Linked DNA regions of Pokkaliibacter sp. MBI-7. The protein of the gene in region 2 interacts with the protein of the main gene of each other region in a pairwise test. Links are inferred from orthologs where the notes say so. Each region holds a gene or a part of one and is shown on either strand. Other genes may lie near its edges.

Evidence for each region.
Region 1: the proteins of yfcD (region 2) and panC interact in binary tests that used the Escherichia coli proteins (3 or more experiments, as listed by UniProt). The link is inferred for Pokkaliibacter sp. MBI-7 from one-to-one orthologs.

Annotation. Positions count from the first base shown.
Region 1 is NZ_JARVTG010000001.1:3,713,397-3,719,181, forward strand. Bases 494-3,444 are described here. They hold panC (pantoate--beta-alanine ligase), read right to left. Parts: upstream 2,418-3,444; coding sequence 1,569-2,417; downstream 494-1,568. Other genes in these bases: QCD60_RS16460 (acetyl-CoA C-acetyltransferase), read right to left, coding at 494-1,423; panB (3-methyl-2-oxobutanoate hydroxymethyltransferase), read right to left, coding at 2,417-3,211; folK (2-amino-4-hydroxy-6-hydroxymethyldihydropteridine diphosphokinase), read right to left, coding at 3,333-3,444. Outside these bases: QCD60_RS16455 (cytochrome c), read left to right, coding at 1-148; more of QCD60_RS16460, read right to left, coding at 245-493; more of folK, read right to left, coding at 3,445-3,836; polynucleotide adenylyltransferase PcnB, read right to left, coding at 3,829-5,196. UniProt on the Escherichia coli protein: Catalyzes the condensation of pantoate with beta-alanine in an ATP-dependent reaction via a pantoyl-adenylate intermediate.
Region 2 is NZ_JARVTG010000002.1:1,521,100-1,528,871, forward strand. What follows is about bases 2,298-5,195. They hold yfcD (NUDIX hydrolase YfcD), read right to left. Parts: upstream 4,050-5,195; coding sequence 3,546-4,049; downstream 2,298-3,545. Other genes in these bases: QCD60_RS26625 (EAL domain-containing protein), read right to left, coding at 2,298-3,440; QCD60_RS26635 (hypothetical protein), read left to right, coding at 4,372-5,013. Also shown: QCD60_RS26615 (hypothetical protein), read left to right, coding at 52-561; QCD60_RS26620 (response regulator), read right to left, coding at 619-1,215; more of QCD60_RS26625, read right to left, coding at 1,284-2,297; QCD60_RS26640 (thioesterase family protein), read right to left, coding at 5,198-5,593; QCD60_RS26645 (LysR family transcriptional regulator), read right to left, coding at 5,680-6,600; QCD60_RS26650 (malonic semialdehyde reductase), read left to right, coding at 6,762-7,352; QCD60_RS26655 (ATP-binding protein), read left to right, coding at 7,581-7,772.

The DNA of each region.
Region 1 (5,785 bases), on a different replicon or contig from region 2:
ATTTAAGCAGGCGCAGGGTAACTTCAAAGAGGCCCTGGCAAATGTGAAAATGGCAGTCGATAAAAATGACCCGGATTTGGCAGCCAAGGATGTTGCTGGGCTGGGTAGAGCATGTAAAGGCTGCCATGACGGCTTCCGCCAGCCCTAGCAGGGATTCGTCAGTTCGCTTTTATAGTATCTAGTGAAGAAAAAGCCACGCTAAGTGGCTTTTTCTATTCATGGCGCTGGTTGAGAAAATTACAGATTAACGCTCAATGGCAAGAGCGACTCCCATGCCACCACCGATACACAAGGTCGCCAAGCCTTTGTTGGCATCACGCTTGATCATCTCGTGCAGCAGGCTAACCAGAATACGGCAACCTGACGCACCAATGGGATGGCCCAGTGCAATTGCGCCGCCGTTGACGTTGACCTTGCTGATATCCCAGCCCAGGTCTTTGTTAACCGACATTGCCTGGGCAGCGAACGCCTCGTTGGCTTCTATCAGGTCCAGCTCGTTGATATCCCAGCCTGCCTTCTCCAGGCACTTGCGAGTCGCGTCAATTGGCCCGGTACCCATGATTTCGGGTGCTACACCAGCGCTTGAGTACGCCTTGATGGTGGCCAGAACAGGAAGTCCCAGTGCTTTGGCTTTTTCTGCACTGGCCAGGATAACTGCAGCCGCACCATCATTCAGGGAGGAGGCATTGCCTGCTGTCACGCTGCCGTCGGGTTTGAAGGCTGGCCGAAGTTTCGCCAGTGATTCAGCTGTAGTGCCTGGGCGGGGCTGTTCATCTTTATCGATGACAATAGGGTCGCCTTTACGCTGAGGGATGCTGACAGGAATGATCTCGTCCGCAAAGCGATTTGCAGCCATGGCTTCACCTGCTTTGCGCTGTGACTCAGCAGCAAAGGCATCTTGCTCTTCTCGGCTGAAGCCATACTTGCTGACGATATTTTCCGCCGTAATGCCCATGTGATAGTTGTTGAATGCATCCCAAAGGCCATCAGTGATCATGGAGTCAATCATCTTCCAGTCACCCATACGCTGTCCATCACGTGATTTCGGCAGCACATGGGGGGCCTGGCTCATGCTTTCCTGGCCACCTGCGATGATGATGTCTGCATCACCACAGCGAATCGCTTGTGTGGCCAGGTGGATGGCTTTAAGTCCTGAGCCACAAACCTTGTTGATGGTCATACCGGGGACGGTGTCAGGTAGACCTGCTTTGATGACGCTTTGACGGGCAGGATTCTGACCGCAACCGGCAGTGAGTACCTGACCCAGAATGACCTCGTTGACCTGTGCAGGATCAAGATCCACTTGCTGCAGCAAGGTTTTGATTACTGTTGCACCCAGCTCCGCTGCTGTCATAGCTGCAAGGCCACCACCAAAACTTCCAACTGCTGTTCTGCCTGCTGCGACGATCACTACATCACGCATAAGGATCTCCCTTGATGAGTTGTACTTGGTTGCTTAGGCCATCATAGGTGATGGCCGGGTTGATATTCCAGCTGATACTATGCTGCTGGTTAGATTAAATGGCTATGACAAGGCGCAAGATAATAAAAAGGCCGGATAACCGGCCTCAGAGTTGAATACGAATATTGTCGATCAGTCGTGCCTTGCCCAGGTAGCTGGCTGCCAGAATAACTAACTGCTTGTCATCGGGCTCTGCCAGTTCCAGCGTCGCCTGGTTACAGATGTTGAAGTAATCGGGTCTTAGCCCCAGTTCATCCAGTTGTTGCTTGGCTTCCGCTTCGAGCTGTCTGAAATCCACTTCACCTGCGCTAATGCGCTGCTCAATACCCTGCAGAGTCTGGTACAGCAGGGGCGCCGTCTGCAATTCGCAGGAGGTCAGATAGCCATTACGTGAACTTAACGCTAGGCCGCTTTCTGCACGTGCTATTTCTGCTCCCAGAATGTTAACGGGCAGGCAGAGGTCGTTGACCATCTGGCGAATCACTGCCAGTTGCTGGAAGTCTTTCAGGCCAAAGATGGCAACATCTGGCTGGACAATGCCAAAGAGCTTGGCAACGACGGTGGCTACACCACGAAAGTGTCCAGGTCTGCTGGCTCCGCAATGCAATGATGACAGCCTTGGAACATCAACTATGGTTTGACTGGTCAGGCCCTGTGGATACATCTCCTCGACACTGGGGGCAAATAAATAGTCGCAACCGCTTTCTTCGAGTTTGGCACTGTCTTCCGCAAAGGTGCGTGGGTATCGCTCCAGATCTTCATTGGCGCCGAACTGCAGTGGGTTGACAAAGATACTCGCTACGACCACATCCGCTTCTTCACGGGCTTTGTGAATCAGCGAAATATGGCCATCGTGCAGGTTACCCATAGTTGGCACGAAGGCAATCTTGTGAGTACGCATGCGTTCGACATGGAGTTGCTGGCGCAGCTCAGCAATGGTGGGCAGTACTAGCATTATTCAAATCCATGTTCGTCTGAAGGAAAGCGACCTTCCTTGACGGCTGCGATATAGGCGCGAAAAGCACCAGGAATATCTTCTGCTTCAGTCATGAAGTTCTTAACAAAGCGGGGGACGTAACCGGTATTCAAGCCTAGCAGATCATGCATGACCAGTACCTGAGAGTCAGTTGCTGCGCCTGCACCGATACCGATAACGGGGACCTGTGCTTGCCGTGTGATGGCGGCGGCGATGCTGCTTGGTACGCACTCCAGAAGCAACATGCTTGCGCCTGCTTCCTCCAGAATCGCAGCATCGTCAAGCAGCTCCCTGGCGCTTTCAGGTGTACGGCCCTGAACACGAAAGCCGCCCAGCTTGTTGACCGCTTGCGGCGTCAGGCCAAGGTGCGCACACACAGGTACACCTCTGTCGCTGAGCATGCGAACCGTTTCAGCCAGCCATGCACCACCTTCCAGTTTCAGAATATGGGCGCCTGCCTGCATCAGTAAACCGGCGTTCTGCATTGCCTGTGCCGGAGTGGCGTAGCTCATAAAGGGCATATCGGCCATCACCATGGCACGTTGTGTGCCGCGAGCTACGGCTCGTGTGTGATACACCATTTCTTCAACGGTAACAGGCAGGGTGCTGTCATTGCCTTGCAGCACCATGCCAAGGGAGTCACCCACCAGGATGATCTCGACACCGGCCTCGTCTTGTACTTTGGCAAAGCAGGCATCGTAGGCAGTAAGGCAGGTAATTTTTTCGCCAGACGCTTTCATTTGCGTCAGGGTGTGCAGGGTTACCTTTTTCATTTCAGTAATGTTCCTGAACAAGGCATGGAAGCCAGACTAGTTGAGCATGCAACTGGAGCGACATGGCATGACAACGAAGATCAGCACATGTCCTCTTATTCTTTGTTGTAGTGCAGCAAAATTATACGGGAATACGATTCAGTGTGCCCATCGGGCATTGGGCTAATAAATCGAACAGAGCACCCAGACCGGGGAGGGTGAGTCCAGGGCTGATTTCGGCCAGCGGATAGAGCACGAAACTACGTTGGCTCATATAAGGGTGGGGAACTTGGAGACGATCAGTGCTGATTTGCTGTTGTCCGTAGAGCAGTAGGTCGAGATCCAGTGTTCTCGGCCCCCAGTGTTGAATACGCCGACGCTGATGCAGCTGTTCTATGCCTTGTAAGCTATCCAGCAGATCATGAGGTTCAAGCTGCGTACGGAGTAAGGCAACGGCATTGATGTAGTCAGGTTGGCCGGGAGGGCCAACCGGATCGGAACGATATAATCCTGAATGAGCCAGTACACAGGTAGCTGGAATGCTTGCCAGTTCGTCCAGGGCTTTACTCACTTGAGTGTGAGGTGACTCCAGATTGCTGCCAAGACCAATCCAGGCTAGTTCGGTACCATGCCAGGCATCATTCATTGGAGGGGGTCCGCTTACGTGGCCGGCGTCGACGCTTGTTGCGCGGTGGCTCACTGTAGTTTTCCTTAAGATCCTGAATCATTGAACGGCGACTGTCGTCAGTTTGTTCCTGATAACGCTCCCACCAGATGCCCAGGCCGTTAAGGTCTTCCCCACTCTCTTCTCGCAAGCGCAGGAAGTCATAGGAGGCGCGAAAGCGAGGGTGTTCCATCAGTTGGTCCGGGCGCTTGCCCTGACGACGTGGAAGCCGGAACTGCAGCTCCCAAATCTCACGCATGATACTGCTGATGCGGCGGGGAATCGCAATATGTTTTACCTGGCGATCCATAATGCGCTGCGCAGCTTCATGCATGGCAGGAATTAATGGCATGCGCTCTTCATCCTGTAAATAGCTGAGTTCTTCCAGTAAGGGTGCCCATAGTAGTACGGCATAGAGGAAGGCGGGTGTGACGGGGCGATCTTCGGCAATACGCTTGTCGGTATTGGCGAGGGCCAGCTCAATCATCATCCGGTTCTGCACAGTCTGTTCATCGTCGCCTTGCAGGCTCTGCCAGGTGTCAGGCAGCATCGGGGCGATCAGTCCGTACTGCCACATCAGTTTCCATGTGGGCAGGCCGTGACCTGAACTGAGCAGCTTGAGCACTTCGTCAAACAGACGGGCGTTTGAAACAGCAGCCAGAAGAGGCGCCAGCTCATGAATCGGGGCGGCGGTAACAGGCTCAATATCAAACCCGAGCTTGCCAGCAAAGCGGATCGCTCGCAGCATGCGAACAGGGTCTTCCCGATAACGGGCTTCGGGTTCACCGATAATGCGTACTACGCGGCTATTCAGGTCGCTAATGCCGCCATGATAGTCGTAGATACAGAAGTCTTTCGTGGTGTAGTAGAGCGCATTGATTGTGAAGTCCCGTCGCTCAACATCCTCTTCCAGCGTACCGTAGACGTTATCCCGAAGCAGCATACCGTTGGCTGCCTGACGGCTATGATCCGAGCCCTGTTCTTCCTGTTCAGCGTGGTGTGCGCGAAATGTCGCCACTTCAATGATTTCGCGACCGAACTGTACGTGAACGATCTTGAAACGACGACCGATCATGCGTGAGTTGCGAAACAGCCGGTGAACCTCTTCTGGGCTGGCATTAGTGGCGACGTCAAAATCTTTGGGATGCAGGTGCAACAACAGGTCGCGTACACCGCCACCCACGATATAGGCGTCAAAGCCAGCTTCCTGCAGGCGGTACAACACCTTCAGTGCGCTCGGGGTAATGTCTTTGCGGGAAATGGAGTGGTGATCGCGTTGAATGATGCGCGAGTCCTGAGGGACAACGGGAACTGTGTCGTGGTGAGCCGGACCTGTATTCATTACTCTGTCTGAGTTGCGAGGACGGCTTAGAAGGCGGGCGACCAGTATCGCTATGCCTGTGATGGCTGCAAAGCCAATCAGATAATACAAATCAACCTGATGTTCCATACCGCTCTTGGATTAGCAAAGGGAGTGTAATCGTGCCGTAAGCGTCTCATCTGCTGGACGACTACGAGAGTAGCGGATGATACCACCGACGGGGAAAAGGTAAAAACGGGAACTGCTACTCGAAGGAAAACTTATGCAGTGAACAGAATCTACCGCTGTTATTTTTATTCACGCGGACTCATGACATTGTTCTTATGGTTGAGAGTAACAAGAAGAACAAACAGATCGCTTTAAATATCCAGTACAACCAGTGGCTTTTGTGGAGTGGGTTGCAAGTACGTCTACCGGTTTTATTTTTATTTTTGGTTCGTTCTTATGCCTAACCCATTCCAGCCGTCAACGGTTGTTAAAAAAGCTGGATGTCTAAAGCGATCAGTTTTTTCCTGCCCCTATTTATTTTTATTTTACCGAGGCGTTCTACACGTTCCTGATCAGTTTTTATTTTTATTAGCGATCTGGAGGTGCCAGAATTTTTCTTTGC
Region 2 (7,772 bases):
ACACCATTGGAGTATAATCGACTTTTTTGATCGATTCAGAGGAAAACTGTTGTGCTACAAGTATTTGCCGGTCTTTGGGGCATTGCAGGGGTCTCACTGTTGCTGCTGTCGGCAATAGGTCGTCTGTTGCCTCTGAGTCTGTCTGCTTTTGACATGCCACTGTCCTGGCAGCATTGGATAACCTTTTGGGCATTTCTAATCTTTATGCTCTACAACGAAGGCTATCGTGGCTTTCAAAAAGCGTTCTCTCCGCGCACCGCAGCACGTGCACGTTATCTCAGTCAATCAGCTACTCCAGCGCAAGCCATTTTTGCTCCCTTTTTCTGCATGGGTTATTTCCACACTACGCGAAAAAGACAGATCATCTCGATCAGCATTACCTGCACCGTTATTCTCCTGATTATACTTTTCCATTTTCTACCCCAGCCCTGGCGTGGAATTTTGGATGGGGGTGTTGTGGCTGGCCTAATATGGGGAATACTTTCTTTTTGGTACTGCTGCTGGAATGCATGGTTCAATGTGAACTTTTCTCACTCTGCTGAATTACCGCATCACTCCTGATGAAAAAAAGGACCACATGGTCCTTTTTATTTATATAAATGTATTAATAGCAGAATGCTATTCCGCACTTAAGCCAGGTTTTTCAATATGTATTTGCATATCCAACAAATCAGCAACTTTCTTCAATAACATCTGATTTTCAAATGGCTTCGACAAAATGTCATCCGCTCCCTGCTGAATAGCATCCTGCAGCTGACTCTCACTGAGCGCTGAAACCACCAGCACTTTCACTCCTCGCCAACGCTCATCCTGACGCAAAAAATCCAGAACACTAAACCCATTAAGCCCGGGCATTTGCAAATCCAATGTGATTAGCGAAGGATTGAACTCAGCCAGCTGAGCCCCGGCCTGAAAGCTGTCATGCACAACCCGGGTCTCAAAACCTGCACGTCGTAACACCCTTTCGATAGCACTAGCCATCGCTGGCTGATCTTCAATGATCAAGATTCGCCGGCTCAAGTCCTGAAACTCTGCAGGAACAGGCATATCATGCTCACGCAGAAAGGCGACAAAATGGTCAATACTGATCCTGTTGTCTCCTCTGCCAGGCAGCTTGAACGCTTTCAACTGGCCGCGCTCGATCCATCTGATAACTGTGCGAAAATTCACACCACAGTATTTAGCGACTTCGCCTGTGGTAAGGGCTTTTTTCACGTGACAACCTCTTCTTCTTAAACTATTACAATCAGGGAGCCATTTGATACTCCGCTGACAACAGGCAGTTATTTGTATCCCTGACGCTCGAGAAAGCCTTCAAACTCTTCTACCGGCATTGGCCTTCCCTGCAAATATCCCTGAGTCATATCACAACCTGCTTCAGCCAGGAATTGCCACTGGGGCTGTGTTTCAACGCCTTCTGCCACCACTTTCAGGCCTAAACTCTTAGCCAATGCCAAAATAGCGCAGATAATTGCGCGATCTTCGTTATCGTTCTCGATATCACGAACAAAAGCTCTATCGATTTTCAGTGTTTGAATGGGTAAACGTTTGAGATAGGCCATGGATGAATAACCAGTGCCAAAATCATCAATGGCCAGACCGATACCTAAATCACGTAAAGCAAACAACTGATAAAGCGCCTCATCCACATCTAACATCAGTGTGCTTTCAGTTAGCTCTAGTTCCAGCATCTCAGCAGGAACATCAAATCTCTGCAGTAACTCATGCACTTTATCTACCAGGGACGCATCCATCAGTTGTCTGGCCGACAGATTGACAGCAATTGGGATAGTCCACCCCATGGATCGCCAGTCTGCGATTTGCCGGCAAGCCTCCTCAAGCACCCAGTACCCCAGATTGACAATCATGCCAGTTTCTTCAGCGACTGGAATGAACTCCATAGGCGAGATCATTCCCTCCTCACCCAAGGGAAACCAGCGGATGAGAGCCTCAACTCCAGCTAACTGACATGGGCCAGACGTATCCATTTTTGGCTGATAAAACAGTTTTAACTCATTACGGGGAATGGCCTGCCGTAGTTTGTTTGCAATTTGCAGACGTCCCTGAGGATGCTCCCCCATAGAGTTCTCATAACAGAGAATACGATTCTTCCCCAGCGCCTTGGCACGAAAACGTGCCATATCGGCGTGTTTAAATAACTCATCAGCGTCTCTGGCCTGATTGGGAAACAGAGCAACACCTAGCGTAGCGCTGGGGTAGATTTGCTTGCCGTTTATATCAAAACATTCTGTGCAGATGGTATGCAGCTCTCGGGCGACCGACAGCGCCTCAGCTTCAGTAGCGACATCAGGTACCAGAACAGCAAATTCGTCCGCTTCCAGCCGGGCAATTTCACCACGCTGACCTAGCTGCTTCTTCAACTTTCTCGCTACAGCAATCAAGAGCGCATCGCCAGTGGCATGCCCCCATGACTCATTCACCAGCTTGAAGTTGTCCATATCCAGCAGTATCAGCCCAAGCTGACGAGAAGCTTCAGCCTGCTTCATTAATCGATTGAGATTATCGACGAAATGCTGGCGGTTGGGTAAATCAGTCAATACATCAAGGTAGGCCAATTGATTAAGCTTACGCTCAGCCAGCCGCTGCTCAGTGATATCACTGAAAAACAGGACAAAGTGAGTAACCTCTCCTTGCTCACCCAGAACGGATGAAATATCCATCTGGCTAATGTACATCTCGCCGCTTTTATTCCGATCCAGCACCTCGCCGCGCCAATGCCCCTGAGTAAACAGCTGGGTTAGCATGGACTGATAGAATGGCTGACCATGCCAGCCAGAGCCCAGCATTCGTGGCTTACGACCAATGATCTCGGCCTGCTCGTAGCCACAGATATCTGTACAAGCCTGGTTAGTATTCAGGATATTAAAATGCCGATCGGTAATGATGATGCCCTGAGCAGCATGCTCCAGTACATGTGCCGCTATTTGCACTCTATTTTCCAGCGCCCGGGAAGACGTGACATCTTCCAGCACGCCAACCCAGCGCTTATACCCTTCATCACTCAGACAAATAGCACGCAGGGAAAAGTGATAAGACTGCTGATTCAACGTAAGGGGAAATGACAGATTGGACTGCTTTGCTGTCGAGTTTGACTGCATTAATCCACGCAGAAACTCTTGCTCTGACTCAGGGAGAACAGTCATCCAGTCTTCGGAGCGGAGCCAATATGGTGAACTATCCATACCGAGCAAACTTTTCAGCTCAGGCGACAGCCACCACCCCTCTTCACTACGATATTCCCAGACATAGCCCCCCATGAGCTGCATTGCCTGCCGTAACCGACTCCACTCAGCCTCTATTCTTGAAAAGCCACGCGATGATCCATCCTCAGAAAGATGGCCGATACGCTCTATCAAACTTGTGAGCGTCGGAAACCACTGTTTATCCCAAGACGAATTCATCATATCCAGCGTAGCCATACATCCCAGACTGTTATCGCCAACATAGTTCTGCCATTACCTGACCTTATCAGTCCGGCCGCACCACATATTCAATTAGCAATCTTTTCAGAAACAACAAATTAGTCACATCTTCTCATTTCGCTGTACCGACTGCCAGTAGTGAAAGGCGTTCAGACTTGTTTCTGTAATGTGATCCATTAGCTTAGTTGAGATATTCTCTATCGGCATAAACCATGCTTCCTCTACTTCTTCTGGCTGAAGGCGCAGATCTCCATCCCACATACAGGAGTAGACTCGTCCCCAGACCTGATAGTCATCGCCCTCATCAAAGAACATGCCGTGATCAGTAAGAACAGCCTTAACACCCAACTCCTCTTCCAGCTCCCGCTGTGCTGCATCCCTCCACTCTTCATCAGCAGCGACAACACCGCCAGCAGACAACTCTAACCAGCCCGGCCGAAAATCCTTGCGCATAGTACGACGATGTACACATATCTCACCGGCACTGTTAAAGACCAACACATATACAGCGCGATGACATAGTCCTTCCGCACGCATTCGTGCACGAGAGACACTGCCTATGACGGTATTCTCGCGGTCAACCCACATAATCAGCTCATCACTCATCTATATCCCTCTCAAACGAGATGTACGACTCACAACATGATGAGCATTCGTTCCAAACATTGATACTTATCAAAGGCCTGAAACCGCACTTTAGATATAGTGATCATCGAAAGCTAACGCTTTCCTCCCTGGCTCACTTGGCTCCTGAAGAGTATGGGAGCGGCCCTTTCCCCGGAAAGGGCCTTTATTTTTTCTGTCTGTTCTTTTTATTAGGCGCAATTCAGGCATAATGCGCTCACCTCCAATGATCACTCGTCACCCTGCTATGGTTTCCCTGGTTCGATCCTGCCTAATCGTTGCAATATGCTCTGGTATTGCGAACGTGTGTTTTGCTGCATCTTTTTCCATCCAGATAGATGAAACACTGAAGCCACTGCAATCCATAATTGCAGCGGAGCTACCACAATACTGTGAGCTGCAGCCTCAGTTTTTCATTGAGCAGCATGATATCCCGCCCGAGAATCTGGCAGCGTCACTCCGTCTGAGCTGGCGTGCTGACGGCTACTATGAAGACGATACTCTGCTGGCCACAGCGCCTTTGGCATTGTGGCGCCCTCAGTCTGCAACCAGCGTAACCCTTGCAGATCTTGATCCAACCGCGCCGTTAGCAATAGCCGACCCCCGTAAAGATGCCTATGGTCAGGCAAGTCAGAGCTATTTGGTCGAAAATCACACTTGGCCATGGCCAATGGAACTTATTAGCCTTCAGCCCAGCCAGCGTATATTTGACGTCCTGCGACAAAATGGAGCTTCACAAGGGTTCGTACCTGTTCCTTTGCTGATGGAAGCAGGAATTGATCGCAACCAATGGGCGGTGATGCCTCCATCAAAGCTCCGCCCTGTTGCAGTGATTGATCACTTCTATCTTGATGATCCAGAGCAAGAAGCCTGCTGGCTACACCTGCTGGATAGTGCCATGGTAGTTAACGCTCTGGAGAAACTAGGTTACGAACTCCCGCAATAACTATCACTCCTGCACACTCTTCAGCAATCTGACCAGCTATTTCTTAATATTGAATCTGTAAATAGTTGGCAACATTGATCTTTTTAGTTCCCGCTGATGTTGCCTAACTCGTCGTGAAAAGAGAGCCTCTGACTCACGAGAGCAGCTTCCCCTGACAAGACTTTAATTTAACCACTCGCAAGGATTAAGCTATGGCCATGTGCAGCTGTAAACGCTCCCTGATATCGTCAGTAATCCGCACCGATGTCTTTTGAGTCCAGTCGTAGTAAACCATTGTCACTCGACCTCTAGCCCCCAGTGTCTCACCTTGCCAAGCCTCCTGCAGGACGACAAATGAAGAATTGCCTATACGTTCAATCCAGGTTTTCACCTCTACTGGCTGATTGAAGAACAACTCACCAATAAAATCGACCTCAAGTCGCGCCAGAATCAGATTCCATTTTTTGGGGTCCATATCTGGCGTGAACAGCGGGAACAAGTCATTCCTGGCTAATTCGAACCAGACAGGCAGGCGGGTGTTATTGATATGACCTAAAGCATCCGTATCATAAAAGCCTGGCTCAATCATCTTGCTAAACATGATTACTCCTCCACTGCCGCTATTTATCTGGCAGCAGTTATCACAATTATTTACGTTTACGTCAACTGAGCGCCACAAACGCAGGATTACAGATCCATGCCCACTTTCTTACACTGCAATTTAAGATGAGAGGGGAGATTTTGTACGAACCAGTCGCGCGCCTTCCCACCTGGCTTTGGCTTCCAGTACAAAGAAACTGGCACCGGCTCACGCTCTTTCACTACTGGAATTTGTACCAATACGCCTTCTTCAATTAACGGGTCAGCCATTTTGACCGGCAGAAAACCACTACCCATCCCTTGCTTCAAGGCGGCAATCTTGGCATTAAAACTGGACACAGTGAGCGTGGGTTGACGGTCCAGCAGGCCAGTAGACAGCGGTGCACGATCACGCGAAGTGTCTGCTACGACGATCGCCCGATACTCTCTGATGTCTTCATCATCGGCTGGGCGCTGCAGTCTGGTAAGAGGATGATCCGGCGCCGCAACATAATGAAAGTTCACGTACCCTAGTGTGATCTGATGCAGACCGCGAGCGAACTCCGGGTGCAATGGCGCAACTAACAAATCTGCACGATCATTCAGCAACGCGTCCCATCCACCACCGAGTACATCCTCTTGCAATCTGATGTCGGTATGCCCCTGCTCTTCCCTGTAGAAATGCCCCACCAGTTCGAGAATCGGAAACACGGGCATCACGGAATCAACAGCCAGCGTCAGACGCGACTCCCATCCATTGGCCAACTGCCTGGCCTCCTCGACGATTCGCTCAGATGTCTGCAACAGTTGCCGCCCCTGTTCCAGCAAATACTGCCCGGCGGGAGTCAATTTGGCCTTATGCCCCTGCCGATCGAACAGCAGCATATCCATATCCTGCTCCAGCTTCTGAATGGTGTAGGAGACAGCAGATGTCACTTTATTCAGATCATCAGCAGCTCCGGCAAAGCTTCCTCGCCTGTCAATGGCATCCAGTACACGTAAGGCTTCCAGACTGATCGGTAGTGACATAATAGATATTCCTGTTGTATCAATCGCAAGTACGGGTATCGCATCTAAAGAAAAACAGCGTCCAGACGCCTTAATTAGATACTCAATATCAGACAGTGGCTTGTTTTTTTCGCATTGGCACATTAACTCAAAGATACTTAGCTCCCAAGGAAAACGAATCCATGTCCAACCTCTCGCAGGATGCAATGCAGCAACTCTTCAGTGATGCCAGAACACACAGCCACTGGCAGCCTCGCCCCATCGAAGACTCACTATTACAGGCTTTATATGAACAGGCCAAATGGGGACCAACCAGCATGAACTGCCAGCCCATGCGGCTGGTTTTTGTAAAGTCGCCGAAAGCCAAAGAAAAGCTCAAGCAAGCCCTGGCTCCCGGCAATGTCGATAAAACGATGAATGCCCCGGTAACTGTTATCGTTGCCACAGATATGACATTTTATGAAGGTATGCCCAGACTATTCCCTGCCAATGCAAACGCCAGAGATATGTTTGCCAACAATACGGCGTTAGCGGAAGCAACCGCCCTGCGTAACGCGACGCTACAAGGTGGCTACCTGATTTTGGCCGCTCGCGCACTTGGACTGGATTGCGGGCCAATGTCCGGTTTCAATGCCGATCTAGTGAATGATCTGTTTTTCGCAGGCACAACCATTAAAGCGAATTTTCTTGTCAATCTCGGTTATGGCCTCTCTGATAAAGTCTATCCCCGAGGACCACGCTACGACTTTGACGAGGCGTGCACCATTACCTGAACATTTACACTTGCTTGCCTGTAGGCAGCCATTTCGCTGGCTGCCTGCATGGTACTGAGCTAGTTTAAGTGAACCATATAAGCAGTACTCAACCAGCAACTCCCAGGCCTCAGGCTAAAGAAACACGCGCAAACAGGTACATTACTCAGGCACGGGCAACGTTAGTTGCATTGCATGCGCCAGCCTGATACAAGACTGGCAGTTTTTTACCCTTAGGAAGTTCAAAGGATGGCAAAAGCGCCTCGTCTTTCCCCTTTACAGCCGGAACAGCTGTCCGTTCATCTAAGCAAGAGCGATCTACCATTTTCATCAACTGCTGACCTTGAGCCACTCAGCGGTATCCTGGGTCAGGAAAGGGCTGTAAGAGCATTGCAATTTGGTGTTGCCATGCGTCGCCCCGGCTACAATATTTTCGTTATG